Regions from separate parts of the Streptomyces sp. NPDC058864 genome, predicted to be linked through region 1. Evidence: riboswitches for the same ligand, from Rfam matches in the RefSeq annotation. Region 1 holds a riboswitch; each other region holds the start of a gene.
What was found. A riboswitch is a leader RNA that binds a small molecule or an ion and turns the genes downstream of it on or off. The one in region 1 is predicted to bind cyclic di-AMP.
Positions count from the first base shown of each region.

Region 1 (10,312 bases):
GAAGGTCTCGTCGAGCGGCGCCCGCAACCGCGGGCTCGCGACGACCTCCGGGTCCTGGGCGAGCCGCCCGATCGGGCAGCCCCGCAGCACGTCGCGTTCGCGGCGAAGGTAGCGGGAGACCCGCTCGACCGCCGGGCCCGGGAGGGCGAGTTCGCGCTCGGCGGCCTCCCGCATCTGTTCGGCGGTACGGCGCACGGCGGCGAGCGCCAGCTCCGGCTTGCCGGAGAAGTGGTGGTACATGCTGCCCTGGCCGACCCCCGAACGCTGCTGGATGGCCTTGGGGCTGGTGCCGACGTAGCCGCGTTCCCAGAGCAGCTCGCGGGTGCTCTCGATCAGGCGCTCCGACGTCGTTTCCATGGCAGCAGTGTACATACCAGTAGGTACAGGACCCCGGAGCTCAGCCGCGGCGCCGGGCGGTGGCCAGGACGTGCGGGGCGCTCGGTACGGGCAGGGTGAGGCCCTTTGCGCGCTCCGGGACGCGGAAGCGGCGTAGTTCCAGCAACTCGAAACCGGCCGCCTCAACCGCGGACAGCGTGTCCCGCCCGGTCCGGCAGCCGCCGAACAGCAGCGGCCACAGCGTGCGGTCCGCCGCCCACTGCAGCGCCGCGTGCCCGCGGCCCTCGGCCCGGCAGTGCTCCAGCAGCCGCAGCTGCCCGCCCGGCCGGAGCACCCGGTGGAGCTCGGCCAGGGCACGCCTCTGGTCGCGTACGGAGCACAGCACCAGTGAGGCGACCGCCGCGTCGAAGGCCTCGCTCTTGACCGGCAGCGCCTCGGCGACCCCGGGCACCACGTCCACCGGCACCTCGGCGAGCTGCGCCGCGTCGGCGGCCAGCCGGCGCAGATGCCGCTCCGGCTCGATCGCCACGACCTCGGCCACGGTGCCCGGATAGTGACGGAAGTTCAGCCCCGGTCCCGCGCCGATCTCGATGACCCGGCCGGTGAGCCCGGCGAGCACGGTCCGCCGGTACGCGCCGAAGCCCGCGCGGGCGTCCATCACCGGGCCGCAGCGGGCGTAGAAGCGGGCGAACAGCGGGTGATGGACGGATTCGCGCGTCACGCCGGTACGGCTCCGCATGGCCGGACCTCCTTCGCCTCGGCACCCCTCTCTCCGATTCTGCCGCTCCGGAGCCGTCCCCAAGCCTTCCCCCACCGGGGCGAATTCGGCGTGTCGCCCGAAGGCCGCCCCAGGACACCGCTGCGGCGGGATCGTCCGGGGACGGCCGGCGGCGGGGGTCAGGCCAGGGCGGGGGGTGCCCAGTGCGCGGTGAAGGCGGACGCGTCCCACATGCCGCCGATGCGGGGGGAGAGCCAGCCGGGCGCGGCCTCGCGGAAGGCGGCGGGGTCGAGGGCGGCCGCACCGGCGGGCAGGGCGCCCAGGAGCGGGGCGCCGGTGACGCCGGGCAGGTCGGCCAGGTTGCAGCGGGCGGCCAGGTCCGCGTCCTCGGGCCAGCTGCCGATGACCAGGCCCGCGCAGTTGAGGTCCCGCGCCTTCAGCGCCTCCGCCGTCAGCGCGGCACTGTTGAGGGTGCCGAGCCCCGCCGGGGCGACCACGACCACCGGGGCCGAGAGCATCCGTGCCGCGTCCGCCAGCGTCGAGCCCGCGTCGTCGAGCCGGACGAGCAGCCCGCCCGCGCCCTCGACGAGGACGATGTCGTGCACCGCCGCCAGCTTCGCCGCAGCCTCCGCGATCTCGGTCGGGCCCACCGGGTTGATCCCGGAGCGCCGTGCGGCCGTGGCGGGCGCCAGCGGCTCGGGGTACCGGGCCAGTTCGACGCTCGTGACCTCGGGCCCGGCGAGCCGGGTGACCTCGGCGGCGTCGCCCGGTTCGCCGGGGCCCACCCCGGTCTGCGCGGGCTTGAGGTAGGCGACGCTGTACTGGTTGAACAGCACGGTCGCCGCGATCGCCGCCGTGGTCACCGTCTTGCCGATCTCCGTGCCCGTACCGGTCACGAACAACACCGTCATGCCGCCTCCGCCGCCGCGCGCACCGCCGCGCAGATGCGCGCGATGTCCTCGTCCCCCGTGACGTACGGGGGCATCGTGTAGATCAAGTCCCGGAACGGCCGCAACCATACCCCGCTGCGGACGGCGGCCCGCGTCGCGCCGGCGAGGTCGACCGGGTGGTCGAGCTGGACGACGCCGATCGCGCCCAGCACCCGTACGTCGCGGACCCCCGGGAGCCCGGCGGCGGGCGCGAGCCCCTCGCGCAGCCCGGCCTCGATCCGCTTGACCTCCTGCGCCCAGTCCTGGCCGAGCAGCAGGTCGATGGAGGCACAGGCGACGGCCGCGGCCAGCGGGTTGCCCATGAAGGTCGGGCCGTGGGCGAGCACCGGCACCTCGCCCCGGGAGATCCCGTCGGCGACGCGCGAGGTGCACAAGGTCGCCGCCATCGTGAGGTAGCCGCCGGTCAGCGCCTTGCCGACGCACATCACGTCCGGACTGACCCCGGCCTGTTCGGCGGCGAACAACGTCCCCGTGCGCCCGAAGCCGGTGGCGATCTCGTCGAACACCAGCAGCACGTCGTGCTCGTCGCACGCCTCGCGCAGCACCCGCAGGTAGGCGGGTGAGTGGAAGGCCATGCCGCCCGCGCCCTGCACGACGGGCTCCACGACGACCGCGGCGAGCTCGTGCGCGTGGCGGGCGATCGTCTCGCGCAGGTGGTCGGCGTACGCCTCCTCGTACGCGGCCGGCGGCGCGTCCGCGAAGACCTGCCGGGGCAGGACGCCGGACCACAGCCCGTGCATCCCGCCCTCCGGGTCGCAGACGGACATCGGCTGCCAGGTGTCGCCGTGGTAGCCGCCGCGCCAGGTCATCAGCCGCTGCTTCTCCGGCCGGCCGAGCGAACGCCAGTACTGCAGGCACATCTTGACGGCGACCTCGACCGACACGGAGCCGGAGTCGGCGAGGAAGACGTGCCGCAGCGGCTCGGGGGTGATCTCCACCAGGCGGGCGGCGAGCCGCACGGCCGGTTCGTGGGTGAGCCCGCCGAACATCACGTGGCTCATCCGGTCCAGCTGGCCGCGGGCCGCCTCGTTGAGCACCGGGTGGTTGTAGCCGTGGATCGCCGACCACCAGGACGACATGCCGTCCACGAGGTCGGTCGCACCCTCGACGGGCTCGGCGAGCCGCAGCCGGACCCCGGCCGCGGACTCGACGACGAGCGGTTCCTGACGGCCCGGCATGGGCCCGTACGGATGCCAGACGTGCTCCCGGTCCAGTGCCAGCAGCTCGCCGGGGGTGAGCGGCTCAGGCATTGGGCGGCAGGTCCGTGCCGGTGCCACGGCGGCGCACGGCCACCAGGTCGGTGCGGGCGGCGCCGGCGGCCGCCGGCTGCGCGAGCTCGCCGGGGGTGCCGCCGTGGGAGTGGCCGCCGCAGGGGCCGCAGCCGCCGCCCTCGCCCTCGCCGTGCGAGCCGCAGCCCACGGAGCCCTGGCCGCCGCAGCCCCCGGCCGCGGCCGCCGCGTCCACCCGGTGCACGGGCAGGGTCACCTCACCGGCTCCCTCCACCTCGAAACCGGCGTCCGCGATCATGTCGAGGTCGGCCTTGCCGGCCTGGCCCTCACTGGTGAGGTAGTCGCCCAGGAAGATCGAGTTCGCCAGGTGCAGGGCGAGCGGCTGCATGCTCCGCAGGTGCACCTCACGGCCGCCCGCGATGCGGACCTCCACATCGGGACAGACGAACCGCACCATCGAGAGGATCCGCAGGCACCGCTGCGGGGTGAGGTTCCACTCCTTCGCCAGCGGGGTGCCCTCGAAGGGGATGAGGAAGTTCACCGGGACGGAGTCGGGGTCCAGCTCGCGGAGCGAGAAGACCACGTCGACCAGGTCCTCGTCGCTCTCGCCCATGCCCGCGATCAGCCCGGAGCAGGCGGACAGGCCCGCCGCCTGGGCCTGTTGCACCGTTTCGACCCGGTCCGCGTAGGTGTGGGTGGTGGTGATGTCCCCGTAGGTGGCCTCGGAGGTGTTGAGGTTGTGGTTGTACGCGTCGGCGCCCGCGCCGCGCAGCCGCTCGGCCTGTCCGTCGGAGAGGAGGCCCAGGCAGGCGCAGACCTCGACGTCCTCGTTCTGCTCCTTGATGGCCTCGATGGTCCTGGAGACCCGGTCCACGTCGCGGTCGGTCGGGCCGCGTCCGCTCGCCACCAGGCAGACCCGCTTGGCGCCGCCGGCGACCCCCGCCGCCGCGGCGGCCGCCGCCTCGTCGGGCTTCAGCCAGGTGTACTTGAGGATCCCGGCCTCCGAGCCGAGCCGCTGCGAGCAGTACGAGCAGTCCTCGGGGCACAGCCCCGACTTGAGGTTGACCAGGTAGTTCAGCTTCACCCGGCGGCCGAACCAGGCGCGGCGCACCTTGCCGGCCGCGGCCACCACGTCCAGGAGTTCGTCGTCGGAGGTCGCCAGGACGGCGAGCGCCTCCTCGCGGGTGGGCAGCTCGCGGCGCAGGCCCTTGTCCACCAAAGCATTGAGCAGTTCCATGCCGCGATCCTGACGCACGGCACCGGCCACGGCCAATGGGACATCCCACAAGACCGCTCGCTCAGGGTGTGTGCATCACCACACCGTGCGAGCCGGTCCGGCACACTACGGTGCTGCCGAACCCTCCGCCGACCCCAGGGAACGACCATGAACCGCGACCCGTTCGACTGGATCGACGCGCACGCCGAACGGCGTCGCGCCGCCGGGCTGGTGCGCACCCTGCGGCCCCGGCCGGCGCACTCGCCACTGCTGGACCTCGCCTCCAACGACTACCTGGGACTCGCCCACCACCCCGAGGTGACCCGGGCCGGTGCGGACGCCTGCCTGCGCTGGGGCGCCGGCTCGACCGGTTCCAGGCTGGTCACCGGCAGCACCGAGCTGCACGCCGAGCTGGAGGCCGAACTCGCCGCCTTCTGCGGCTTCGAGGCGGCGCTGGTCCTCGCCTCCGGCTACGCCGCCAACCTCGCCGCCGTCACCGCGCTCACCACCGAGCCGGGCACGCTCATCGTCTCCGACAGCGGCAACCACGCGTCGCTGATCGACGGCTGCCGCCTCTCCCGTGCCGGCACCGAGGTCGTGCCGCACGCCGATCCGGACGCCCTCCGCAAGGCGCTCACCGGCCACGACGGGCCCGCCGTGGCCGTCACCGACTCGGTCTTCTCGGTGGACGGCGACGCCGCCCCGCTCCGTGCGCTGGCCGACGCCTGCGGCGAGCACGGCGCCGCGCTGCTGGTGGACGACGCGCACGGACTCGGGGTGCTCGGCCCCGGTGGGCGGGGGGCGGCCGCGGAGGCGGGCCTCGCGGGCGCGCCCGGGCTGGTGTGCACCGCCACGCTCTCCAAGTCCCTGGGCAGCCAGGGCGGCGTGGTGCTCGGCCCGGCCCGGGTCATCGAGCACCTCGTCAACGCCGCGCGGACGTTCATCTTCGACACGGGCCTCGCCCCGGCGGCGACGGGCGCCGCGCTCGGCGCGCTGCGGCTGCTGAAGCGGGAACCGGAGCGTGCCGTACGGGCCCGGGCGGTCGCCCGCGAGCTGTACGAGCGGCTGGTGGAGGCGGGGCTGGACGCCACCGCGCCGGACGCGTGCGTCGTGTCGGTGCGGGCGCCGTCGCCCGAGGCGGCGGTCGAGTGGGCCGCGGCGTGCCGCGGGGCGGGTCTCGCGGTGGGCTGCTTCCGGCCACCGTCCGTGCCCGACGGGATCTCGCGGCTGCGGCTCACCGCGCGGGCGGATCTGACGGACCGGGAGATCGGCGACGCCGTGGGGACGATCGTCCGTACGGCGCCGCCGTGCCCCTGAGGTCAGGGGCGTTCGGTCAGGCTCCCCGCCGCCACGGCGGCGAGGAACTCCGCCCAGGCCGCCGGGGGGAAGAGCAGGGCAGGGCCGCGCACATCCTTGGAGTCGCGTACGGCGAGTCGTCCCGAGAACGGCCCGTCCCCGATGAGGGCCGTCTCGACACAGTTGTTCGCCGCCGTGCTGTAGCTGCTGCGTCGCCAGTTCACGCCGAAGAGGGACGCACTGGAGGAGACGTACTGAGGCAGAGCGTCGGACATGGGGGGTGTGCCTCCTTACGCGCCTTTGCCGATGCCGGAGATGAAGGACAGCGACTGCTCACTCGACAGGGCGTGGGAGCGCAACCGATTGAAGGCAGCACCGTACGCCCTGACGTCCTCGTGCTGATCCAGATAGAGACTACTCGTCAAATGGTCGAGAACAACCACGTCCAGATCAGCAATGCGCGGAAATGAGAAGATTACGAAAGGCCCTGTGACGCCTATATGCCCACCGGCCGAGAAAGGCAGCACCTGCAGATGCACATGAGGCAGTGAACCCAGCTCCACAAGATGGCTCAATTGCGCCGCCATCACTCCTGGACCCCCCACCCTCCGGCGCAGCACCGCCTCGTCCAGCACCGCCCACAGCTCCAGCGGGGGATCGGCGCGCAGCACCGCCTGGCGGGCCATCCGCACCTGCACCAGGGTCGCGATCTGCCGCGGACCGAGCTGCGGGAGGACGGAACGGGTCAGTTCCCGGGCGTAGTCCGGGGTCTGCAGCAGGCCCGGCACCACCGTCGTCTCCAGGGTCCGCGCCCGGCAGGCGTCGGTCTCCAGGGAGATGAAGTCCCGGTAGGCGGACGGGAGTTCCTCCCGGAACTCATGCCACCAGCCGCGCCGGTCGCCCTCACCGGCCAGAGCGGCGAGCATCTCCCGCAGCCGCTGGTCGCGTACCCCGTACACGTCCAGCAGCGCCGTGACGTCCTCGGGGCGCACCCCGCTGCGGCCGGTCTCGATCCGGCTCACCTTGGACTGGTGCCATCCCAGGCGCTGGGCGGCCTCACCGCTCGTGAGCCCCGCCGTGTCGCGCAGACGGCGCAATTCCGAGCCGATCTTGCGGCGGCGTACCGCCGGCACCTGCTGCATGGTGTGTGCACCTCCCGGTTCCCGGCACCCCCGCCGGTCCCCGAGCGAAGTCTGCCGCGCAAATACGTTCTCTCGTAGCAGAGTTCACCGCTTTGGGCGACAGATATATGCATATAGCTGTGGTGACACCCGATTAAGGGCACGATGAGTGACACTCTGGCGCGTGAGTGCCGTACGGGGACGTGCCACGCGTAAGGCGGGGCACGGCGCCTTCGGCTGTCGCGCGCACGGCCACGGGCGCGGCAGGCGCCGGCGTCCTGGTCACGGCGGGAAAGGGACAGCGTCGCCATGGCAGACCACCAGGAAGCATCCGTCACCCTGCCGAGCGACCCTGCCTCGGTCCCCGCGGTACGTCGCTACGTGAGCGACCTACTGGCGGAGTGGGGCATGCCCGAGGACTCGGACCCCGCCGACTCCGTCCGGCTCATCGTCTCCGAGCTCGCCACCAACGCGGTGCTGCACACCCTCGGCCAGTCTCCGACCTTCACCCTCGACGTCCAGCTCGACCGGGACGAGCAACTGCGCATCGGGGTCACCGACAGCCATCCCCGCTGGCCCCAGCGACTGCCCGCAGCCGTGCAGCAGGACAACGGCCGCGGCATGGTGATCATCCGTCACCTCACGGCGGAGGCGGGTGGCACCCTCCTCGTCACCCCCACCGAGGAGGGCGGCAAGACGGTGTGGATCAGCCTGCCCTGGGCCACCGCCGCCGTCGAGTGACCCCGGTGGTCCTCAGTCCTCCCGGGTGAGCAGCAGCGCCTCGGCGCCCATCGGAACGAAGCCCGCCGCCGTGAACGCCCGCACGCTCGCCGCGTTGCCCGGGGCGATCTGGGCCCACACCGTCGCGCCCCCGGGGACGAGATGACGTGCCGCCAGCGCGAGCCGGCGGCCGAGGCCCGCGCCGCGTGCTCCCGGGTCGACCTCCACGGCCGCCTCCCAGCGACCCGCCACGCCCCTGCCGATCAGGACCGTGCCCCCGGGCACCGTCCAGGCCCGTACCGCGTCCCGGTGCCGCAGGGCCCGGGCGATCCGGGGACGACCCCGGTCGGCGGTCTCCCGCAGGGCCAGGTCCAGGGCGGCCGGTGGCGGCCCCGGGAGGGCCGGAGCGGCGGTCAGTAGGTCCACGTTGTTCACCGTGCGGTCCAGCAGCGCGCACAGCGCGGTGAGGAAGGGCGGATTGAGCGGCGCCGACAGATCGCCCGGTGGCAGCAGCCCGCGCACCGCCGCCGGGTCGGCGTCGGCGAAGACCACGCTGTGGGCGGTGAAGGCGATCACCCCGGCGTCGCGCGGCGCGGGCTGCGGCACGACCGTCACCGAGCCGTCGGCGGGCGGGAAGACGCCGCCGGCGGCGTCGGCGAGGATGCGTTCCAGGGACACACCGGCACGGTACCGGCACGTCCCCGGTGCCGGTCGCGGTGCCGGTCGCGGTGCCCGGGAGCCCCGGCTCCCGGGCACCGCGACCGGGGTCACTTCACCCGGCCGTACCAGACGCTGCGGCTCCAGATCTTCTCCAGCCGCACCCGCCCGCCGGGCTTGGGGGAGTGCCAGATCTTCCCGTGTCCGGCGTACATCCCCACGTGGTAGACGTTGCTCCCGTAGTGGAAGAAGACCAGGTCACCACGGGTCCGTGCGGACTTCCGGATGTGCCGGACGCTGTTGTACTGCGCGCCCGCGGTGCGGGGGAGCTTCTTGCCCGCCTTCTTGAAGGAGTAGAAGGTGAGCCCGGAGCAGTCGAACCTGCCGGGACCGGCGGCCCCGTACTGGTACAGGGCGCCCCTCTTGGACGCCGCGATCTTCAGTGCCTTGGCGGAGACGGTCGCCGCCTCGGCCTGCTGGGCGAGATCGGGCAGTACCGCGGGACCGGCCACGGCGGCCGCCGTGAGGGCGGAGACCGCCCCCAGCCGGCACAGGACCCCGGACATGGCTGTCGGCGCACTCATGCGCAACCCTTCGTCGTCCGCCTGCGAAGGATGACCTGTCGGGTTCGGGCAGGCGAAGATGCCCGGCCGCGGCTGCGGCTTCACCCCAAGGGTCCGGCGACCGGCGCCGGACCCGTCGTGCTCGGGTCCTCCGCTCCTGCCGATGCGTCGTCGTCGACCTGGCATCCGCGCGGCGGCAGGATTCGGCGTCCGCGCGGACCGCCCCGCCGGGATGACGGGGGCTTGTCGTCGAAGGGATGATCACCCACCGAAGCGACCGATTCCCAGCGCAACCGGTCGAATGTGAGTCTGTTCACGACTCACCTATTCGGGTGGACTCCACGACACAAGCCCCGGACTGACGACTCGAAAGGAGTCGAACACCAGGGACGGAGCGTCAGATTCCGTATGTGTGCGGCCATGTCGCGCAAGTCGGGGTCATCCGGGCGTCCACGGCAGATACAACGATCGGGCGAGTCCATTCGGTTCGAGTTCGCGCCGCCCGAACGGTCCAGTGTGTCGTGACGCTCCGTCAGCGAGGCCGCGGTGACGGCAAGGTCACCTGACCGGTGCGCCGTTCGCCGTCGAGCACCCGCAGTGCCCGTTCCATCGTCGCCGTGTGCACCTCGCTCTCCCCGCGCATGTGCATCAGCGTCAGCGCGTCACGCAGGTCGGTTGCCCGCCCCACCAGGGCCTGTGCGGCGCGCAGCGCCCCGTAGGTGTCCCGCGAGCGGGACGGATTGATCCGGCCGAGCAGGTCCACGACCTCCAGATAGGCGTCGATGAGCTCGCCCTCGGCCCGCGTCAGGGCCGGGAGCGGGGGCAGTTCGGGCACCACGGCCGGTCACCGCAGGGCGCGCGGGGCGCGGCCGGCGCCGTCCTTGCGGCTCAGCGTCAGCCGGTCCACCAGGCCATAGGCGACGGCCGACGGGGCGTCAAAAATGGTGTCCCGTTCGATGTCGGCCCGGATCCGCTCCGGTTCCTGCCCGGAGTGCCGTACCAGCAGCTCCTCCAACTGATCCCGGCGGCGGAGCAGTTCCCTGGCCTGGATCTCCAGGTCGGCCGTGGTGCCCTGGACCACCTCCGCGAACGAGGGCTGGTGGATCAGCACCCGCGAGCCGGGGGTCGCCAGTCGCTTGCCGGGCGTTCCGGCGGCGAGCAGGACGGCCGCCGCCGATGCCGCCTGGCCGACGCACACCGTCGACACGTCGCAGCTGACGAACTGCATGGTGTCGTAGATCGCGGTCATCGCGGTGAAGGACCCGCCGGGGGAATTGATGTAGAGCGAGACGTCCTGCTCCGGGGCGGCGGCCTCCAGGTGGATCAGCTGCGCCATCACGTCGTTGGCCGAGGTGTCGTCGATGGGCGTCCCGAGCAGGACGATCCGCTCCTGGAGCAGCTTGGAGTACGGGTCCATGGAGCGCACGCCCTCGCTGGTGCGCTCGGTGAACTCGGGCAGGACGTAGCGGGCGGTCGGTCGAAGCATCGCTGCACCTCCGTGGGCAC
Region 1 is NZ_JBHYMQ010000003.1:140,317-150,628, forward strand. It holds gene ACFW3D_RS03815 (TetR/AcrR family transcriptional regulator) at 1-357, opposite strand, end outside; gene ACFW3D_RS03820 (class I SAM-dependent methyltransferase) at 398-1,075, opposite strand; gene bioD (dethiobiotin synthase) at 1,234-1,965, opposite strand; gene ACFW3D_RS03830 (adenosylmethionine--8-amino-7-oxononanoate transaminase) at 1,962-3,254, opposite strand; gene bioB (biotin synthase BioB) at 3,247-4,470, opposite strand; gene ACFW3D_RS03840 (8-amino-7-oxononanoate synthase) at 4,618-5,766, shown strand; gene ACFW3D_RS03845 (DUF397 domain-containing protein) at 5,769-6,020, opposite strand; gene ACFW3D_RS03850 (helix-turn-helix domain-containing protein) at 6,036-6,887, opposite strand; gene ACFW3D_RS03855 (ATP-binding protein) at 7,176-7,607, shown strand; gene ACFW3D_RS03860 (GNAT family N-acetyltransferase) at 7,620-8,264, opposite strand; gene ACFW3D_RS03865 (C40 family peptidase) at 8,354-8,827, opposite strand; cyclic di-AMP (ydaO/yuaA leader) riboswitch at 8,831-8,987, opposite strand; gene ACFW3D_RS03870 (hypothetical protein) at 9,339-9,644, opposite strand; gene ACFW3D_RS03875 (ATP-dependent Clp protease proteolytic subunit) at 9,651-10,292, opposite strand.

Region 2 (10,312 bases), on a different contig from region 1:
ACGTCACCGCGCCCGCGCTGGCCGACACCTGGCAGGTGCTGCGCACCCTGGCGGCGGAGGGCCTCACCGACGAGGAGCGCGACGCCGCCGTGCAGAACCTGGTGGGCGTGGCACCGCTGCGCTACGAGACGGCCTCCGCTGTGGCCGGCACCTTCGCCGACCAGGTCGAGCAGTCCCTGCCGGACGACTTCCAGGCGCGGCTCTACGAGCGTCTGGCCGCCACCGGCACGGTCGAGGCGACGGCCGCGGCCGTCAACGCGTTCCCGCTGGACCGGCTCGTGGTCGTCCTCGTCGGCGACGCCTCCGTCATCGCGGACCCGATCCGCGAGCTGGGCATCGGCCCGGTCGAGGTCGTCACGGGCGGCTGACCGGTATTGCCCACCGCGGCCCCGGGCGCCCTCGAGGCACCCGGGGCCGCGGTGTGCCGGTGGCCGTTCAGCGGCCGAGGCGGGCCGCCGCCACATGGACCCGCATGCCGCACGGAATGCGCCCGCCGGGCCCGGCCAGGGCGCGCGCGTGCTCCAGGAACTCGGCGCGCAGCTGCGCGGTCCGCTCCTCGTCCAGGACCTCCATGTCGTAGAACATCCCGCTGAGGGTCGACCAGACCTCGTCGGGCGTCCCGTCCATGGCCATGACGACCGTCTCCCAGGACAGCGGCGCGAAGCCCAGCGGTGCGAGGAGCCCGTCGAGACCCTCCCGGGTCCGTGTCCTGCGGTCGCCCAGCCGCGGGACGCGGCGTTCCGGCGGTGCCGCCCGGAAGTACGGCACGGCCACTTCCAGGAACAGTTCCACGGCCTCGCCGGGCACGGAGCCGCCGCCGACGGCGACCGCGAACGTGCCGCCCGGCGCGAGCACCCGCGCCGCCTCGGCCACCACCCGGTCGGGGTCCGACATCAGCATCAGCGCCATGTGGGAGACGACGGCGTCGAACGAGGCGTCGGGGAACGGCAGCTCCTGGGCACGCCCCTGCCGCAGATCCGCGCCGGCCAGCGCGGGCCGCAGGCGGGCGAGGGCGAGCTCGCCCTCCGACAGGTCGACGCCCGCCGTTTCGGCGCCGCGCCCGGCGAGCAGCTCCAGCAGGGCGCCGTCCGCGCAGCCGAGGTCCAGGACCCGCCGGGCGCCCGCGACGCGCTCGGCCAGCACCTCGTAACCGGTCCGCCCGTCGCGGGTGGGGGCGGCCTCGGCCCCCTTCGACTGGCGGCCGGGCATCCGGTCGTGGAAGGCGCGCAGGAAGTCCTCGGCGGCGCGGGCGGCGTCGGCGGCCGCTCCTGGTGTCGTGGTCATCCCGTGACCCTACGTACGTGGTGCCGCCGCCGGGCCCCGGACGGCAGGGCCGCTCCGTGACGCCGGTCACGCGGCCCGCACCGCGGCGTCGCGCGGCCGCGCCGGGGCTCCCGGAAGCGCGCATACCGCCGGGGGCCGGGGCGGCGCGGTATTGCGGACGGTTGCGACCGGTTGGCGTCCGGTGTGGCATCCCGCACATATTGCCGGATTTTTTTGGAGACGGGAGCAACGCGCGGTTAGCGTCCTCGGGTTGCCCGGCGGAAGCAGCCGCCTCCCGCGGCACCGGAGCAACGATCGCCGAGTCCCCGTCGGGCGTGAGCCTGGGGAGCCGGGGACCCACACGAGAAGTCCCTGGGGTGAATCGGGCGGCGTGCCGCCGCCCGTAGGAGACCTTCCTGCTCCGAACCCGTCAGCTAACCCGGTAGGCGAGAAGGAAGGAAAGGATCTCCGCCTGCCCATGGCGTCGTTCTCCATTCGCTCCACCCTGGCCGGCGCCGCCGCGCTGACCACCGTCACCACCGGCGCGTTCGTCGTGCCCGCCGCGGCCGCCGACGCCGGGACCGGGGGCTCCGCCTTCGCCCGCTGCGCCGCCGTCGCCGGGGACCTGGCCACGCACCTCGCCGACCAGGCGTCGGCCCAGCACCGGGCGGCCGTCGTCGCACAGAAGCGCCACGACGCCCACGTCGCCAAGGCCAAGCGCGCCGCCCGTGAACGTGCCGCCAAGGAGGCCGCGGCCAAGGCCGCCAAGGCCAAGGCGGCCCGGGCGGGCGGCACCGCGCACGCGTCGCGGAGCGCCGCGGCGGGCCGCGGCACGCTCGGTGGCTGGACACTGCCCGTCGCCGGCTCCATCGGCACGCCCTACCGCGCGACGAGCAGCCTGTGGTCCTCCGGCTACCACACCGGTGTGGACTTCGTGGCCTCCGTCGGCACGCCGGTGCACGCCGCCGGCGCCGGCACCGTCGTCGAGGCGGGCTGGGGCGGCTCGTACGGCAACAACATCGTGATCCGCCACGCGGACGGCATGTACACCCAGTACGGCCACCTGTCCTCGCTGGGCGTGTCCGTGGGCCAGACCGTCTCCGCGGGGCAGCGGATCGGCCTGTCGGGTGCCACCGGCAACGTGACCGGGCCGCACCTGCACTTCGAGGCGCGTACGGCCCCCTCCTACGGCAGCGACGTGGACCCGCTGGCGTACCTGCGCTCCAAGGGCGTCCGCATCTGAGCCATTCCCCTCCCCCCACCCGAAGGCCCCGGTTCCCCCGCCGGGGCCTTCGGCATGCCGGTGCCTGCCGGCCGCGGGTGTGTCCAAAAACGCTCCATGAATTCAGGACGGCCGTCGGAATCGGCGCCCCACTGGAATAGAGTCGCGGCAGAAACGCCGGCTCCTCCGTTGCGCGCGGATTGCAGGACGGACGTCGGCGCGCACCGAAAGGAAACCTGCGATGTGGGGTCGGACGTGAACGGGACCGGCGGTGCGGGCCGCCGGAATTCGGCCCGGGCGGTGTGCACGGCGATCCGTGACGACATCGTCAGCGGGTTCTTCGCGCCGGGGAGCCGGCTCACCGAGGAGCAGCTGGCCAAGCGCTACGGGGTCTCCCGGGTCCCGGTGCGCGAGGCGCTGCGCACCCTGGAGTCCGAGGGCTTCGTACGGACCCGCCGGCACGCCGGGGCGTCCGTCGCCGAGCCGACCGAGCAGGAGGCGGCCGACCTGCTGGACATCCGTGCCCTGCTGGAGCCGCTGGGCGCCGCGCGGGCGGCGCAGCGGCGCACCGAGGCCCATGTGAAGGTGCTGCGCGGACTCGTCCGGCTGGGCCAGGAGCGTTCCCTGCGGCGCCAGTTGTCGGACCTGCCCGCGCTGGACGGCTGGTTCCACGAGACGCTGGCGCAGGCCTCGGGCAGCCCGACCCTGGTGGCGCTGCTGACCCAGCTGCGACACAAGATCGCCTGGGTGTACGCGGTGGACACCCCGGACCGCGCCATGGAGTCCTGGGAGGAGCACGGGGCGGTCGTGGACGCGGTGGCGCGCGGTGACGCGGAGCGGGCCCGGCGGCTGACGGCGGCCCATGTGGAGCGGGCGACGGCGGTGCACCGGCTGCGCCGTCCGGAGAGCACGGGGCGCGGCGCCGCGGCACGGTGAGGAACCGGAAACACGCCGTACACATTTCGCGCGGCCGGGTTTAACAGTAGTGCCGTATACAAAGTGGGGAATTGTGTGCGGAGGTATTTCCGTGGCGCATTGCGCTCCGCCCTGCCCGGAAATGGCGACGCAATGACGAAGGGGCGGGTCCGCGAAATCCGGCCGGATTTCGACGGGGACCCCGCCCCTTTTGCCGTACGGCGGCTGCGCGCGGTGTCAGACGGTCTCGGGGAGTTCGTCCAGCCCCTCGGAGACGAGCTTGGCCAGGCCGTCCAGGGCGGCGTCCGCACCCTCGGCGTCGGTGGCGAGCACGACCTCCTCGCCGCCGGCCACGCCCAGGCTCAGCACGGCGAGCATCGAGGCGGCGTTGACGGGGGCGCCGTCCGCCTTCGCGATGGTGACCGGCACACCCACGGCGGTGGCGGCACGGACGAAGATCGAAGCGGGACGTGCGTGCAGGCCCTCGGCCCAGCCGATGGTGACGCGGCGCTCAGCCATGGTGTTGCCCTTCGGGTCGTTCCTGGGAGGTCTAGACCAGTCTGCCATGCCTCGGACACCGGTCCGTCACCACATCGTCGCACCGGTTCCGCGGCGGCCGGGTGCCCGTACGCTTGGGCCATGACGACGCCGTCCGACGCAGAGCGCGACTACCCGGTCCACTGGGAGGCGGACGTGGTCCTGCGCGACGGTGGGATCGCCCACGTCCGGCCCATCGCGCCGGACGACGCGGGACGGCTGGTGAGCTTCTACGAGAAGGTCTCCGACGAGTCCAAGTACTACCGCTTCTTCGCGCCCTACCCCCGGCTCTCCGACCGGGACGTGCACCGCTTCACCCATCACGACTACCGCGACCGCGTCGGCCTGGCGGCCCTGGTCGGCGGAGAGTTCATCGCGACGGTCCGCTACGACCGCACCGACGACGGCGAGGCCGAGGTCGCCTTCCTCGTCCAGGACGCCCACCAGGGCCGCGGCGTGGCCTCCGCCCTGATGGAGCACATCGCCGCGGTGGCGCAGGAGCGCGGCATCCGCCGTTTCATCGCCGAGGTGCTGCCCGCCAACCGCAAGATGATCAAGGTCTTCACCGACGCGGGCTACACCCAGCAGCGCAGCTTCACCGACGGCGTCGTCCGGCTCGAGTTCGACCTGGAGCCCACCGAGCAGTCCCTCGCCGTCATGCGCGCCCGCGAGCAGCGCGCCGAGGCCCGCTCCGTCCAGCGGCTGCTCGCCCCCGCCTCGGTCGCCGTCATCGGCGCCGGCCGCAGGCCGGGCGGCGTCGGCCGCGGAGTCCTCCGGAACATCGTCGCGGGCGGCTACACCGGCCGCGTCCACGCCGTGAACCGCTCGTTCCCCGAGGACCAGCGCATCCTCGAACCCGAAGGCGTCCCCGCGCACCGCTCCGTCGCCGAGATCCCCGGCGGCGTCGACCTCGCCGTGATCGCCGTGCCCGCCGACGAGGTCGCCGAGGTCGTCGACGCGTGCGGCCGGCACGGCGTCCTCGGCCTGCTGGTGATCTCCTCCGGCTACGCCGAGTCCGGCGCCGAGGGCCGCCGCAGGCAGCGCGCCCTGGTACGGCAGGCGCTCACGTACGGCATGCGCGTCATCGGCCCCAACGCGTTCGGCATCCTCAACTCCGCCGAGGACGTCCGGCTCAACGCCTCCCTGTCGCCCGAGACCCCCGACGCCGGACGGCTCGGGCTGTTCACCCAGTCCGGAGCCATCGGCATCGCGATGCTGTCCGGGCTGCGCCGGCGCGGCGCCGGGCTGTCGTCCTTCGTCTCGGCGGGCAACCGGGCGGACGTCTCGGGCAACGACATCCTGCAGTTCTGGTACGACGACCCGGCCACCGACGTCGCCCTGCTCTACCTCGAAACCCTCGGCAACCCGCGGAAGTTCTACCGCCTCGCCCGGCGCACCGCCGCCGTCAAACCGGTCGTCGTGGTCAAGGGCGCCAGGCACTCGGCCGCCGCCCCGCCCGGACACGCGGTGCCCCCCGCGCGCATCCCCGACAGCACCGTCTCCGCCCTGCTGCAGCAGGCCGGCGTCATCCGCACCGACACCGTCACCGAACTCCTCGACACCGGACTGCTGCTGTCGTGCCGGCCGCTGCCCGCGGGACCCCGCGTCGCGATCCTCGGCAACTCCGAGTCCCTCGGGCTGCTCACCTACGACGCCTGCCTCACCGCGGGCCTGGAGCCCGGCCTCCCCCTCGACCTCACCACCGCCGCCGGCCCCGAGGACTTCCGGGCGGCCCTCACCGCGGCCCTCGCCGACCCCGACCACGACGCCGTGGTGGTCACCGCCATCCCGCGCGTCGGCTCAGAACTCGCCGAGGCCCCCGCGAGCAGCGACGACCCCGCGCTGGCCGAGGCCCTCCACGCCGCCGCGGACGGGGCCGGGACCGGCAAGCCCGTCGTGATCGTGCACACCGCCCTGGAGGCCATGGCCACCCGCCTGGCGGCCGTCCGCATCCCCGCCTACAGCGCAGCCGAGCGGGCCGTGAAGGCACTGGCCCGGGCCGCCGCCTACGCCCGGTGGCGCAGGGACGCCCAGGTCCCCGGCCGGGTGCCGGAGTTCGAGGACGTCGACGAGGCGGGCGCCTGCCAGGACGTGACCCGCCTCCTGGACGAGGCCGGGGAGCCCGCCGGGGACACCCACGGCGTCACCCTCGACGACAGGGCCGCCGCCGACCTGCTGGCCCGCTACGGCGTCGCGGCGCGGCCCACGCTGCCCGCCCCCGGGATCGACGCGGCCCTGGAGGCGGCGAGCCGGCTCGGCTACCCGGTCGCCCTCAAGACCACCGCGCCCCACCTGCGGCACCGCGCCGACCTCGGCGGCGTACGCCTGGACATCGCCGACCCGGACGACCTCAGCCGAGCCTTCGGGGAGCTGACCGCCCGGCTGGGCAAGCCCGAGGAGCTGCACCTGGTCGTCCAGGCCATGGCGCCGCGCGGCGTCGACACGGTCGTACGCGCCACCGTGGACCCGGCCGCGGGCGCCGTGCTCTCCTTCGGCATCGCCGGCGCCCCCTCCGAACTCCTCGACGACATGGCGCACCGGCTGGTCCCGGCGACCGACCGGGACGTCGCCGAGCTGGTCCGCTCCATCAAGGCGGCGCCGCTGCTGTTCGGGTGGCGCGGCGCGGAGCCGGTGGACACGGGCGCCCTGGAGGAGCTGCTGCTGCGCGTGTCGATGCTGGTCGACGACCTGCCCGAGGTGGTCTGCGTCGACCTCGAGCCGGTCGTGGTGGCCCCCGCAGGCCTCACCGTGCTCGGCGCCTCCGTGCGCCTCGCGCGGCCCCCGGCCCGCACGGACCTCGGGCCTCGCGCACTGTCGTCCTTCTGAACACATGCTCCGCACTAGGATGGTCGCCATGGCGAAGACCGGTACGACGACCCAGGGGCTGCGCGCGGCGATCGAGCGCAGCGGCTACTACCCCGCCCTCGTGGCCGAGGCCGTGGAGGCCTCCGTCGGTGGGGAGCCGGTCGCGTCGTACCTGGTCCACCAGGAGACCACCTTCGACGCGAACGAGGTCCGCCGGCACGTCACCGTCCTGGTCCTGACCGACACCCGCTTCATCGTCAGCCACACCGACGAGCAGAGCGCCGACGACACCTCCCCGAGCCCCTACGCGACCACCTCCACCGAGTCCGTCAAGCTCGAGCGGATCTCGTCGGTCGTACTGAGCAGGGTCGTCGCCAACCCCGAGTCGTACACCCCGGGCACCCTGCCCCGCGAGGTCGTGCTGACCATCGGCTGGGGCGCGGTCAGCCGCATCGACCTGGAGCCCGCCGCCTGCGGCGACCCCAACTGCGAGGCCGACCACGGCTACACCGGCTCCTCCACCGCCGACGACCTCAGCTTGCGGGTCAGCGAGGCGGGCGACGGCCCCGAGACCGTCCGCCAGGCCCTCGCCTTCGCGCAGGCGCTCTCCGAGGCGACCGCGGGCGCGGCCTCCTGATGGTCCATCCCGCCCCCTCCTACGAACCGCTGGATCCGTACGCCGCGCCCGCCCCCCGCTACGGCAGCGGCTCCCTGAGCGACCTGCTGCCCGCGGTCGCCGCCGGGCTCGGCATCCCCGGTGTCCCGCGGACGGCGCTCGACCTCGCGCCCGCCGACCGGGTCTGCGTGTTCCTCGTCGACGGCATGGGGTGGGAACTGATCCGCCGGCACCCCGACGAGGCGCCCTTCCTCACCTCCCTGATGAACGGCCCGGCCACCGGCGGCGGCCGGCCGATCACCGCGGGCTTCCCCTCCACCACCGCGACCTCGCTCGCCTCCGTCGGCACCGGGCTGCCGCCCGGCGCGCACGGCCTGGCCGGCTACACGGTGCTGAACCCGGACACCGGCGAGCTGATGAACCAGCTGCGCTGGCAGCCGTGGACCGACCCGTACGGCTGGCAGCCCTACCCCACGGTCTTCCGGCTCGCCCAGGAGGCCGGGATCGAGACCTGCCAGGTGACCTCGCCCACCTTCGAGCACACCCCGCTGACCAAGATCGCCCTCAGCGGCGGCACCTTCCTCGGGCGGCTCACCGGCGAGGAGCGCATGGACCTCACCGCCGAGCGGCTCGCCGCGTCCGACCGGGCGCTGGTCTACACGTACTACAGCGAGCTGGACTCCATGGGTCACCGGCACGGCGTCGACTCCGACGCCTGGCGCGGCCAGCTGATGATGGCCGACCGGCTCGCCCAGCGGCTCGCCGAGCAGCTCCCGCCGCGCAGCGCCCTCTACGTCACCGCCGACCACGGCATGATCGACATCCCCTTCGACCCGGAGTCGCGGATCGACTTCGACGAGGACTGGGAGCTGCGCGCCGGCGTCGCCGTCCTCGGCGGCGAGGCCCGGGCCCGCCACGTCTACGCCGTGCCCGGCGCAGCGGCGGACGTGTACGCGGTCTGGAGCGAGGTGCTCGGCGAGCAGATGTGGGTGGCCTCCCGCGAAGAGGCGATCGCCGCGGGCTGGTTCGGCCCCGTCGTGGAGGACCGGGTGCGCGGCCGCATCGGCGACGTCGTCGCCGTCGCCCGGGACGACATCGCGATCGTCGCCACCCGGTCCGAGCCGGGGGAGTCCACCATGGTCGGCCTGCACGGCTCGATGACCCCCGTGGAGCAGCTGGTGCCACTGCTCGAAGTCCGCACCTGACGCACCGCGCCCACCCCCGCCCCGCCGCCCTCCGCCCCGACCCGCCCCGAAAGGCCGCCGCCTCCTCATGCCTGAGCTCGTGTTCTTCTCCGGAACGATGGACTGCGGGAAGAGCACCCTCGCCCTGCAGATCGAGCACAACCGCTCGGCACGCGGCCTGGAGGGCCTGATCTTCACCCGCAACGACCGCGCCGGCGAGGGCGTCCTGTCGTCCCGGCTCGGCCTGGAGACCAAGGCCGTCGAGGCCACCGACGACTTCGACTTCTACGGCTACCTCGTCACGCACCTGTCCGGCGGTGCCCGCGCCGACTACGTCATCGTCGACGAGGCCCAGTTCTTCACCCCCGACCAGATCGACCAGCTGGCGCGCATCGTCGACGACCTGCGGCTGGACGTCTTCGCCTTCGGGATCACCACCGACTTCCGCACCAAGCTCTTCCCCGGCTCCCAGCGGCTGATGGAGATGGCCGACCGGATAGAGGTGCTCCAGGTCGAGGCCCTGTGCTGGTGCGGTGCCCGCGCGACGCACAACGCCCGTACGGTGGGCGGGAAGATGGTGGTCGAGGGGGAGCAGGTCGTCATCGGCGACGTCAACCGTCCCGGCACGGAGATCGGCTACGAGGTGCTCTGCCGCCGTCACCACATCCGGCGGATGACCGCGGCCGCGGCGCGTGCGGCGGCGATCTCGCCGGACGTCCTGCCGGTCGGCTAGCCGGCGCTACTGCGTGCCGCCGCCCTGCTGCGGCCGGGAGCGGATCACGGTGAAGACGGCGCCCTCGGGGTCCGCCACGGTCGCCAGCCGGCCGTACTCGGAGTCGCGCGGCGTGCGGATGACGCTGCCGCCCAGCTCCAGCACCTGGCGGGCGGCGGCGTCGGTGTCGGCGACCTCGAAGTACGTCATCCAGTGCGCCCCGCGGTCACGCGGCAGCGCCCGGCCGACGCCGTGGATGCCGGCGACCGGACGGCCGGCGAGGTGGAGGGTGAGGTAGTCGAAGCCGGCAGAGACGACCGCGTCGGTCTCCAGCCCGAACACCACCGAGTAGAACTTGCCGACCAGCGAGGTGTCGCGGGTGACCAGCTCGTTCCACACCGGCGCGCCCGGCTCGCCCGTGACCTCGGTCCCGCGGTGGTGCCGGGCCTGCCAGACCCCGAACACCGCGCCCATCGGGTCCGAGGCGACGGCCAGCCGTCCGGCGTCGTCCGCGTCCAGGGGGCCGACGCCCACCGTGCCGCCGCAGATCCGGATCAGCTCGGCGGTCTTGTCGGCGTCGTCCGCGGCGAAGTAGGTCGTCCAGGCGACCGGCAGGTGCCGGTCGCCCGGCAGTTCGCCGATGCCGGCCACGCTCTTCCCGCCCAGCGTGGCGCGTACGTACGGGCCCAGCGAATGCGGACCGGGGTGGAACTCCCAGCCGAACAGGTGGCTGTAGAACTCCTGCGTGGCCTCTACACTGTGAGCCAGCAGGCTGACCCAGCACGGGGTGCCGTGCGGGTGGCGGTTCCCTACCTCGGTCATCGATTCTCTCCTGGGGAGCAACGCTCGGGCTTGCAGGGGAAGTGCCGCAGCGATGCTCGCACCACCGGGTGTGCCGCAGACCGGGGTCGCGCCGCAGGTTTCCCGCGCCGGGTGACCACAATGGGCTTATGCATCCTGTCATTACCGTAACCGAATTGGCCGCATTGCCGAAGGGCTCCCCGGGAGGCGCCGCCCTTCTGGACGTCCGCTGGCAACTGGGCGGTCCGCCCGGCCGG
Region 2 is NZ_JBHYMQ010000004.1:262,496-272,807, reverse strand. It holds gene ACFW3D_RS05665 (M16 family metallopeptidase) at 1-368, shown strand, start outside; gene ACFW3D_RS05660 (class I SAM-dependent methyltransferase) at 436-1,284, opposite strand; cyclic di-AMP (ydaO/yuaA leader) riboswitch at 1,570-1,726, shown strand; gene ACFW3D_RS05655 (M23 family metallopeptidase) at 1,742-2,506, shown strand; gene ACFW3D_RS05650 (GntR family transcriptional regulator) at 2,729-3,421, shown strand; gene ACFW3D_RS05645 (HPr family phosphocarrier protein) at 3,638-3,919, opposite strand; gene ACFW3D_RS05640 (bifunctional acetate--CoA ligase family protein/GNAT family N-acetyltransferase) at 4,040-6,763, shown strand; gene ACFW3D_RS05635 (DUF5998 family protein) at 6,792-7,379, shown strand; gene ACFW3D_RS05630 (alkaline phosphatase family protein) at 7,379-8,563, shown strand; gene ACFW3D_RS05625 (thymidine kinase) at 8,631-9,275, shown strand; gene ACFW3D_RS05620 (VOC family protein) at 9,282-10,076, opposite strand; gene ACFW3D_RS05615 (sulfurtransferase) at 10,205-10,312, shown strand, end outside.
Region 2: it holds a riboswitch for cyclic di-AMP, as region 1 does, so the genes downstream of both, ACFW3D_RS05655 (M23 family metallopeptidase) here and ACFW3D_RS03865 (C40 family peptidase) in region 1, are expected to answer to the same signal.

Region 3 (10,312 bases), on a different contig from region 1:
CTGGAGACCTTCTGGACCGCCGGCGTCGAACTCGTCGACGGCGACGGCCGCTACACCGGCACCGAGGACGGGCTGCGCGAGGGGCTGGACGAGCTCGGCCGGCTGGGCGCGGCCAACAACCTCAACCCGGAGTCCCTGGAGGCCGACGAGTCCGTCACCCTCGCCCAGTTCACCGAGGGGCAGAGCGTGCTGATGCGCAACTGGCCGTACGCCTACAACCGGCTCGACGCCGCCCTCGCCCCCGGCGTCCGCTTCGGCGTGGCCCGGCTCCCCGGCGTCGCCGCCCTCGGGGGGCAGAGCCTGGGCGTCGCGGCCACCAGTGACCGCCCCGGTGACGCCGCGGACCTGATCCGCTTCCTGACCGGACCCGACGCCCAACATGCCCTGCTCAGAGCGGGTTTCGCCCCGGCGCGGCAATCAGCATACGGAGCCGGGGATGTCAACTGTGACGATCCTCACGACCCCCGCGCCTGGTTCTACGACCGCCCCGCGGGCCGCGGCTCGGAGCCCTCGCCCTCGCCGTCCGCCGCGACCCCCGGTTACACGACCCTGCTGTGGTGCGCGCTGCAGGCCGCCAGGGCCCGTCCGGCGACCGCGCACTACGTCACCTTCACCCGGGTCCTGCAGCGTGAGGTGCACGGAATGCTCGCGGCGCACCGCTCCGCCGACGCCTCGGCGGAGCGGCTCGACGCCCGTCTGGGACGCGCGCTCGGCGGCCGCGGTCCGGGGTGACCATCACTCCTCGTGAGCGCGGCACTCCCTTCCGCATAACGACTGATGCACACTCACATTTCCCGTAGGTCACGGCAGTCACGGCCCAATGTCCCGTTCTGTCCTGTCCATCCCCATAGATTCCCGTCATGAACTCGCTTGAGTGGCTTGGAATTGGCGGGCGCCTCTATTAACGTTCGATAACGCAGCGCGGTCGTCCCTCCGCCGACAGGGCGGCGCCGTGCGCTTGCCGAATCCCGTGCGCGGGAACCGGGGAACCACTTCCTGGGGTGAATCGGGGGCCCTCCGCGGTCCTCGTAGGAGACCTTCCTGCTCCGAACCCGTCAGCTAACCCGGTAGGCGAGAAGGAAGGAAAGGAGTGCGCCCGCGTGGCGTCGAACGAGCCTGCCCTGATACCCGGACAGCAACAGGGGTCCGTATCCGCGTACCCCGAGTGGGACACCGCCGAGTGGAACATGGCCGCCGGGTGGAATCCCCCGGCTGCCGAGCAGGCACCGCCGACGAAGAACGCGATCGACGGCTGGGACACCGGCCAGTGGAACATGGCCGCCGGCTGGCTCGACGCGGCCGCCGCCGCGCAGACCACTCCCCAGGACACCGCCGCCGCGGAGCACGAGGCCGCCGGGCACGAGGCGTACGAGGCCGCTGACACCGCCCCCGCCCCCACCAGCCCGCGCCACGAGGACATCCAGGCCTTCGACGCCTTCGGTGCCTTCGGGAGCACCACGGACGCCGAGGACGTCGCAGACGTCGAGGCCGCGCCCTACGAGGGTCCGCAGGCCGAGCCCTGGAACCCCACCGAGGAGTCCACCGGCCCCGTGCGCGGCCGGCACCGCGTCGCCAAGCAGCGCTCCCTGGGCCGCGGTTCCGCGGTCTTCGGGGTCGCGGCCGTGGCCGTGCTGGGCGTCGGAGGGGTCGCCACCGCCGAGGGCAAGAACCCGCTCCCGGTCTCCCTCCCGCACCTGCCCGACGCGTCCCAACTGCCCGGCATCGGCGCCCTCGTCGACGGCGACAGCGCCCCCGAGGCCAAGCCCGTCGCCGAGGCCCTGAGCCCGGGCGCCGGCGAGGCGCTGCGCAACCGCATCCTCGACCAGGCCCAGCAGCAGCGGAACGCCGCCGACCGGGCCGCCAAGACCGCCGCACAGCAGGAGGCCGCGGCCAAGGCCGCCAAGTCCGCCGCGCAGGAACGGGTCCGCGCCGAGGCCGCCGCCAAGAAGAAGGCCGCGGCGGAGGCGGCGAAGAAGCTGGAGGCCGAGCGCCTGGCCGAGCTCGCCAAGAGCTTCGTCAAGCCGGTCTCCTCGTACACGCTGACCGCCGGCTTCGGCGAGTCCAGCTCGCTGTGGGCCAACACCCACACCGGCCAGGACTTCGCCGCCCCGACCGGCACCCCGGTCAAGGCCATCCACAGCGGCACCATCACCGAGGCGGGCTGGGCCGGTTCGTACGGCTACCGGATCATCCTGACCCTCGACGACGGCACCGAGCTCTGGTACTGCCACCTCTCCTCGATGATCGTCACCTCCGGCAAGGTCAACACCGGTGACACCATCGGCCGCGTCGGCGCCACCGGCAACGTCACCGGCCCGCACCTGCACCTCGAGGTGCGCCCCGGCGGCGGCGACCCGATCGGCCCGATGGGCTGGCTGCGCAGCAAGGGCCTCTCCGTCTGAGGCGGAGGGACGTCCGGCCGCGACCGGCGACGACCGGCCCCACGAACTCCGGCGGTCCTGGTGACACCCCCCGTCACCCAGGGCCGCCGGTCCGTTTCCGCGGGGTGTGACGGGACGCGGCGGGGCGCCGCGCGGCGCTACGGGACGACGAAGTTGTAGAGCTCCGAGATCCTCGGCGGTCCGCTCGGCTCCGGGAAACCGGACTCCTTGGCGGCCGGCATCATGATCTCCATGAAGGCCTCGAGGGCCTGCGCGGACTGCCAGACGTTCACCAGCCGCAGACCCTCGTTGGTGATCACGGCGGCATGGGAGAGCAGCCCGGAGGGAGGATGCTCGGGCCCGAACCCCGCGCGGTGGTTCGCCTCCTCGTACTGCAGGGCCGTCACACCGGGGAACTCGACCTCCGCCAGGACCGGCATGGGAACCTCCCGCCTCCCACCGACACGCCTACGCCCCAATTTCCTCCGGCTGCACCCCGGCCGCAATCCGGAACGCGGCCGGGGGCACGGTCAGAACAGCGCGATCCCGCGGTGAACGCGAGGTGAGCGCGTGGTCAGAGCGCCTCCAGCCGGACGTCCGCGGAGTCGCAGGCCGCCGTCTCGTCGGCGTAGACCTCGCACACAGGCCGTCCGTCGGGGGTCATCGTGTGCTCGACCTCCCAGAGGCTGATCTCCTCGCCGGTCTCCAGCAGGAAGGCGTGCTCGTACAGCGTCCAGCCGGCGACCCGGCCGGTGCCGATCCGGGTGTGCCGGCCGGTGACGTACGCGATGTCATGGCCCACCGCCGAACCCAGCCGGCTGCGCAGTTCCTCCCCCGGCACGTCCGTGTTCTCGGCACGCCGCAGCACCCGCCACGCGTGCTCGGCGGAATGGTCCTCCGTGTACTGCCGGGGCCCGGGCGTCAGGTCCATCGCCAGCTGCGGCAGCCGGGCCAGCCAGTCCGCCGCCTCCGCCTCCAGCTCCTCCGGGGAGGGCTCGCCGAAGCGCGCGTCGATCGTGTGCTGGGCGACGGCCAGCGCGTCCGGGTCGGAGTACACCTCGTACAGCGGTTCGCCGCTGCCGGGGCCGGTGTTGTGCTCGATCTCCCACAGCAGCTGCGTACTGCCGTCGGCCAGCAGGAACGTGTGCCGCAGCGTCCTGCGGCTCAGCCTGCGCGGCGGGCCCTTGCGCTGGCGGAAGGACGCCAGCTCCGTGCAGCCCATCAGCGCGGTCGCCAGCCGTCCCAGCACGCGGTCGTCGACGTCGAAGGCGTTCTGCGCCCTGGCCAGCACCACCTCGACGTCCGCCGGCCCCGCCCCACCTGGTCGCGCGTTCCCCATGCGGTCCTCCTGCTCACGGCATTCCCCGCGCACCATTGCGAGCACTCAGCGTAGTGGCATCGACGCGCTGCGCGTCGGGTCTCCCGGAAAAATGGTGCACCCCCACCCGTAGGAGGCGCGTAAGACGGGAAACGCACGCCCCCTGCTGCCACCATGCGCCCATGCGCGCACTCTTCGTAGGCCTCTGCACCCTCGATGTCATCACGCTCGTCGACCACGTCCCGGCCCCGAACGAGAAACTCACCGCCCGCACCCAGACCGTCGCCGCCGGCGGCCCCGCCACGGGCGCCGCCGCCACCTTCGCCCACCTCGGCGGTGAAGCCGTCCTGCTCACGGCCTTCGGCGGCCACCCCCTCGCCGGCGCGATCGAGGCCGACCTCGCGGCGCTCGGCGTCGACGTCATCAACCTCACCGCGGATTCCCCCGAACCCCCCGCGGTCTCCACGGTCCTGGTCACCGCGGCCACCGGCGACCGGGCCGTCGCCTCCACCAACGCGGCCTCGGGGAGCTCCGTCTCCCCGCCCGGAGACCTCTCCGTCCTCGTCGGCGACGCCGACGTCGTCCTCGTCGACGCCCACCACCCCGCGCTCGCCGTCCCTGCGGTCCGCCTCGCGCGCGCCGCCGGGGTCCCCGTCCTCCTGGACGCGGGCAGCTGGCGCCCCGCCACGCCCGCCCTGCTCCCCTACGTCGACGTCGCCGTGTGCTCCGCCGACTTCCACCCCCCGGGCACCTCCACCCCGGCCGAGGTCCTCGCCTTCCTCCGCGACGCCGGAGTCCGCTGGACCGCCGTCACCCGGGGCCCGTCCCCCATCCTCCGGCCCGACGGGCAGATCCCCGTCCCCGCGATCACCCCCGTCGTCGACACCCTCGGCGCCGGTGACGTCCTCCACGGCGCCCTCGCCCACCACCTCGCCGCCCACATCACGACCCGCCTCACCCCACCCGCCTTCGACGCGGCCCTCGCCTTCGCGGCGGACGTCGCCTCGCGCTCCTGCGGTTCGTTCGGCACCCGGGAGTGGATGCAGGCGTGAGCCATCCGTGCCAGGGGCTCAGGACCGCCCGCGGCTTCGTCCCGCGAACAGCGTGAACAGCACGACGCTCACCCCGAGCACGGCCCACCCCACGGCGGTCTCCGACAGCGAGGTCTGCGTCCGCTTCGGCAGCAGCGACAGGCACCCGAGCACGACGAACATCGCCCCCAGGTAGCTGAGCCCCGCCGTCAGCACCCACCGCATCAACCGGCCCGACCGCACGTTCGGCGACTTGTTGCCCATGGGGATCCCGCCCTGTTCCTCGACGATGCCGCGACACCCGGGGCCGCTCACGCCCGGCCCCTCCGCAGTGCTTCAACGCCCGCCCACCGTCCCCGACACGGGCGTACGAAGTCACGAATTCACGGGTGTTGCACACGGGGCTGGTGTGAATGGGCTAGCGGCAGCGGGTGCCCTGCCGCGGCCTCACCGCTCGCGCGACCTTGTTACCCAGAAGACGAGCGCGCTGATCGCCGTGCCGATCGCGAACACCAGCCAGCCGACCTCGGCATCGGAGAATGAGGCCTGCGTGGCGTCCGGGAGTAGAGCCAGGGCGACTGGTACGAAGATGGCCGCGACCATGTAACTCCCGACGAGTGTCAGCACGCTGCGAAGAATCCTGCTGCGCATCGCTGGCTGCATGCCATTGCTCATTCTGGCGCTCCGGTCTTGCTATTTGATGATGTTGTGACACTGCGTCCCGCGCTTGGCTCCGGCGGCGAAGAAGTCGGCGCACGCCTTTCCGTAGTGCTTCAACGTCCGTCGCGTCGTGTCGATGCGGCCCATCGAGCTCAGATCTGCGCAGCTCTGATGCACGGGGCCCTTGCTGACGAGGTACGTGCGGCCGTCGGTGTCCGAATACCGCCAGTCGATGTGCCAGTTGCACCAGCGACCGCCGGCTGTGTCACCGCCGAGGGTGTCCTGAATGGATGCCTCCTCCCGGGTGATGGTGCGTCCCGAACCTTGGATGAAATGGCCGATGGAGGTTGTCGGCAGGCACAGTTCGACGCCCTTGGCGTCGAAGCAGAAGCCGGTGACCTTCCCGTACCCCACGGCGCTCGCCGATGCGGGCGTCGAGAAGCTGATCACCGTGGCGACTGCCGTGGACGTCGCCAGGGCGACCTGCGACACGTAGCGCGTGACTGCGTTGGCTCGACCCATGGGATCCCTCCGATGCTCTTGATGTCGTGACGCACCAGGAACGGCGGATCCGATTCGGGCGATACGTGGTGTTGCGTGCCGGTGACACAAGGTCGCTCGGGGGAGTGGTGCAGGAACCTTTAAGCCACAGTTCTGCAACCGAGCACCGGTGGATGTGCCTGGTCGGCGGCCCGCTACCTGACCGGTCGGCCGGATACTCGTTCCGGCCGACCGGCCCAAGAGGCAGGGGAATTACTCGGCTGGTGCTGCCACAATCGGTTCGTCGGCGTGACGTGAGTTCCGTGCCCGGAATCGCACCAGGCGGCGGGTCGAGTCGGTCGCCGACCGGGGCGGAATCAGGGTGAAGGCCATGACCAGCTTCGCGGGGTCAGCGTGGCCGTCAGAGATGGCCGCGCGCACGTCACCATCTGTCGTGCCCTCGACGACGGGATAGACCAGCGCGACACCCGTGTCCGGTCCGACATGCGCATCCCCGATGACGATGGGAGCAGTGTCCGCATTCCCTGCCGCATCGATCAGCCGTTGTGCGGCCGTGCGATGTTCCACGCTCGCGATGCGACCAAAAGACGGCTTTCCTGGCTGTCGGCTGCGTCGGACCAGCGACAAGGGTGTGGAGCCAAGAACCGAGGCTTCCATGCGATTGGCCTGGGTGAGCTGGGGGGCGATCAGCAGCCAGTCGTCGACCTTGGCGAGCGTCCCGTCGAGCTGTGCCAGGTACTGCAGGTGCGGCTGGAAGATTCCCGGGCGCTCCCACTCCAGCGAACTGAGCACGGAGATGAGTTCCGAGTGCGTGACGCACGCCGTCAGAGCCGAGAACGTCCGGGTGAGCCCGCTGCTGCCGTCCGGCGGATTGGTGAAATCCGCGGCTTGTCCGGAGAACGTGCTGAGCAGAGGCTGCCACCGCTCCGTGTTGCGCCGCAGCGCAGCCGCATCCACGGGATACGCCGCGGGCTCGACCGGCTTGCCGGGCGAGCGCACTTCGACCAGTTCGGCGTTGAACATCTTGTTGCGCGCGGAAGGCTTGACCCACGAGAGGTGCTGGGCGACCAAAGGCGGCACCTGGGCAGGCGTGACCTGGGGTTTCCCGTCCACGAGGACGGAGTACTGCGTGAGCTGCTGCCGGAAGAGCTCCTCGTCGCGGCAGATTGCCTCAAAGGCCTCGTACAGATCCGCGGACGAGGTCTTCGTCAGAGCCTCCTCGCGCCCGATGTAGAGACGCACAAGATCCCGGTAGCCGGGCCGGAACCCGAACCACCGCCCCATCTGCATGAGGGTGTCCGCCTGTCGTGTGGTGCGGCGGTAGTACGTGATGGTCAGCCCTTCCACGGTGAAACCGCGGGACAGCTTGGTGCCGCCGACGAGGATCTTCCAGACGTTCGGCGTCCGGTCGAAATCGAGGTCGATCTGCTCGAAGTCCCGGTCGGAGTCTCCGTTGACGACGACGACGGGATTCCCACCCTTTGCTATGAGCTGCCGGGCACGGCTGATGAAGGGCCGGAGTTCGTCGTACGACGCCGGGTTCGGCAGACCGTCGGCCCTGGCGGCCGAAACAGGGGCGAAATCGCGCGCCCACAGGTCAGCGATACGTGCGTGACCCTCACTCGAGGAGTAGCCGGCCGCGTGCCACATCGAGTTGATGCGCTGCGCGAGGGCTGCGTGCTCGGCCATCCTGACCGATTCGTGGACCAGCATCGTGTGATGCCGGAAGGGCTTCTCAGCCACTCCCTGCGCGATCCGGAAGAGCTTGAGAGCGCCAGTGAGGACGAAGGCGTCCATGGCTTCCTGCAGGCGGTCGTCGGTGCCGTCATAGATACTGCGGACGTGCGCCTTCTCCTGGGAGTTGGCCACGGTGCGCTCATCGGGCCCAAGCGGGGAGTCCAGGTCGTGGAAGTCCTGGACTCCCATGTAGCCGTCGGGCCGGGGCAGCGAAATCAGGAAGTCGCTGGGGAAGACGTCCTCCGCGTCGCCCGGGTCGACGAAGACGTTCGCGAACGGCGTGGCGGTGTAGCCGATGTACTGGCCGCGCGGGAGGAGGCTCAGCAGCTGAGAGATCAGGCCGTTGATGGCCGTGCGCTCGGTCGCACCCTGCTCCCACTGCTTCGGGTTCGACGTGTTCACGGAAGCCTGGTCGGATTCGTCGTCGATGATGAGAGCAGGCAGCTCACCAAGGATGCCGTGGATCTGTTTGAGGTCCTTCACCAGCTTCGTCAGGACGCTCTTGTTCTTCTTGACGACCATCACGCGCGCTGCCGCACGGTGCAGGTTGACGGGGTCGCAGAGCGGCAGTGTTGGCTCGCGCTTCTCGAATTCCAGGGCCCGGATCCCCTGCGCGAGGCTCTTGTAATCGTTGTCACGGGTGGTGAGGCGTTCGATGTCGAAAGCCCGGAGGGCGGACGGCCGGTCACCGTGGCGGACGAAGTCGGGCCAGTCGTCGTCGTCGCCGGCGTAATCGATGCCTACGAGCGAGTCAGGGTCTTCGGGGTCAGCTCCGCGGAGGATGTTCTCCTGGCCTATCAGCTCCATGTCGAGACGGCGCTGGGTCTGGGCGCGCAGGAGGTTGAGCGTGCCGCCTAGCACGATGACGAGACGGTAACCAGCGTCGATGGCCTTTGCCGTGACCCCGGTGAAGTTGGCCGTCTTGCCTGACTGGACGTATCCCACCACAAGACCCTTGGCCTGGCGCACGGCGGTCTGCTCAGGGTCGGAGAGCCTCTCCACGACCGCCCGGCTCGCCTCGTCGAGGCTTGCGATCGCCGTCTCGGACCAGCCCTTTTCGCGGAGTTTCCGTTCGTAGGCCTTCCAGTAGAAGGAACGCGCCGCTGCCCGCTCGGAGCCGTACCAGGGGGTGTGCTCGCGGGCGATGACGGTCACCGGTGCGACGTGCGCCACGGGTACGGCTGCGCTGAGCGCCTCGCGCAGATCGTCACCGAGGTGCAGGCGGTCGTACACAGCGCTGCGGCGTTCATCCGTACGGGCTTCGGTGCCGGGGGACCATCGCGGCTGTTCCTCGAAGTCCCAGTTGGTCAGAGCGCGGGCCCACAGTGCTGTCAGAGCCCCGCCTTCGGCTTCATCGACCGCGAGGCGTGCGCAGAAGGCAGCCTCGCTGAGGTCGGCGTCGGGGAAGTCCTCATCGGCGGCGAGTGCCGCCCATTTCTCGAAATGCCGTGGACTGGCTGTCATCCCTGCGAGTGCCGAGGTATGGACTTCAAGCAGTGCGTCGCTCAATGGGGTTCCTCAGGTGTGCGCGGCCGACGGGGCCGCTGGTGGCGTGGTCAGGAGATCGTGCGGGCGCGGCGCTCACGCTGTGCGAGTACGGAGGCCAGCAGGATGCTGTTCCAGTACTCGATACGGTCGGCGCGCTTCTTCTCCCAGCGGCCCAGCCCGAAGGAGTCCTGGAGGAGCAGGTAGATCAGCGTCTTGGTGACCGGTGCGTCGTTCGACCCGCCGCGCTTGCCGTCGTTGAAGTCATCCCTGAAAGCCTTGTTGAGGAGGATCGCGTGACCGTCGCGGTCCAGGTCGAAGAAGCGGTCGTCGGGGAGCGTGACCCACTCGATGCGGATCGGTTCTTCACCGCCCTTCACAGGCAGCTCCTCAGCCACCGCGCGCTTTACCTTCGGGTCGACGCCCTTGCCTGGGGGTATCACGGAGGGACGTTCGATGACCGCTCGTGACGCGCCTTCGCGATAGGCGTCCTCCGCGTCGGCGAGATAAGCGGAAAAGGAAGCTCCATCGTCGTCGGTGGCCTTTTCGACGCCCCGGGTGAAGGCGGGGGTGACCTCGACCCCCTCCTTCTTCACGGTCAGGCTGAACACCTCGTTCGCAGTGGCCGGCAGGTCTACCGCGATCCTGGCGAGGACGAGATGGCCCTCGGGGCTGCGAAGGTTGCTCCACCCGCCGGCCTGCACGAGCCGGTCGTTCCGGTAGAAGTAGAAGCCTTGCCGTTCGAGGAGCGAGCCGATCTGGCGGAACCCCGCCTGCTTCGACTTGGCGGGCCAGATGTGTGCCTGCAGCCCGACCTCACCCACGCCTTCGACTTCGGCTGTGAACGTCCTGGGATAGCCGGCCTTGCCGGGCACCTTGTACGCGAACGGGTCGAGGGGGTCGACACTGATGTGATCCGTCTCCTCCCCGGTTTCCACGTCCCAGACGGCTATGTCGAGGTTGAGTCCGTTGGTCAGGAAACGGTGCAGGTGGAGTCCGAGGTGCGTCTCCAGGCGGGATATGGCCTCCGACAGGAACTGGTCGCTCTGTCCGCGGGCTACGGTCTCGAAGGCACGTACCCGGTCCCAGCGCACGATAGTTCCGTGCCACTCGATGAGCCCGTCGTACACGTCGATCTGCTGCTGTGCGAACTGCGGATCAACGGTGTCGCAGCGGAAGCCGTCCTCGATGCCCTCGGC
Region 3 is NZ_JBHYMQ010000056.1:677-10,988, forward strand. It holds gene ACFW3D_RS31220 (extracellular solute-binding protein) at 1-732, shown strand, start outside; cyclic di-AMP (ydaO/yuaA leader) riboswitch at 950-1,089, shown strand; gene ACFW3D_RS31225 (M23 family metallopeptidase) at 1,419-2,402, shown strand; gene ACFW3D_RS31230 (hypothetical protein) at 2,540-2,821, opposite strand; gene ACFW3D_RS31235 (DUF6227 family protein) at 2,956-3,720, opposite strand; gene ACFW3D_RS31240 (PfkB family carbohydrate kinase) at 3,882-4,751, shown strand; gene ACFW3D_RS31245 (hypothetical protein) at 4,770-5,045, opposite strand; gene ACFW3D_RS31250 (hypothetical protein) at 5,178-5,405, opposite strand; gene ACFW3D_RS31255 (hypothetical protein) at 5,424-5,912, opposite strand; gene ACFW3D_RS31260 (Z1 domain-containing protein) at 6,144-9,137, opposite strand; gene ACFW3D_RS31265 (ATP-binding protein) at 9,185-10,312, opposite strand, start outside.
Region 3: it holds a riboswitch for cyclic di-AMP, as region 1 does, so the genes downstream of both, ACFW3D_RS31225 (M23 family metallopeptidase) here and ACFW3D_RS03865 (C40 family peptidase) in region 1, are expected to answer to the same signal.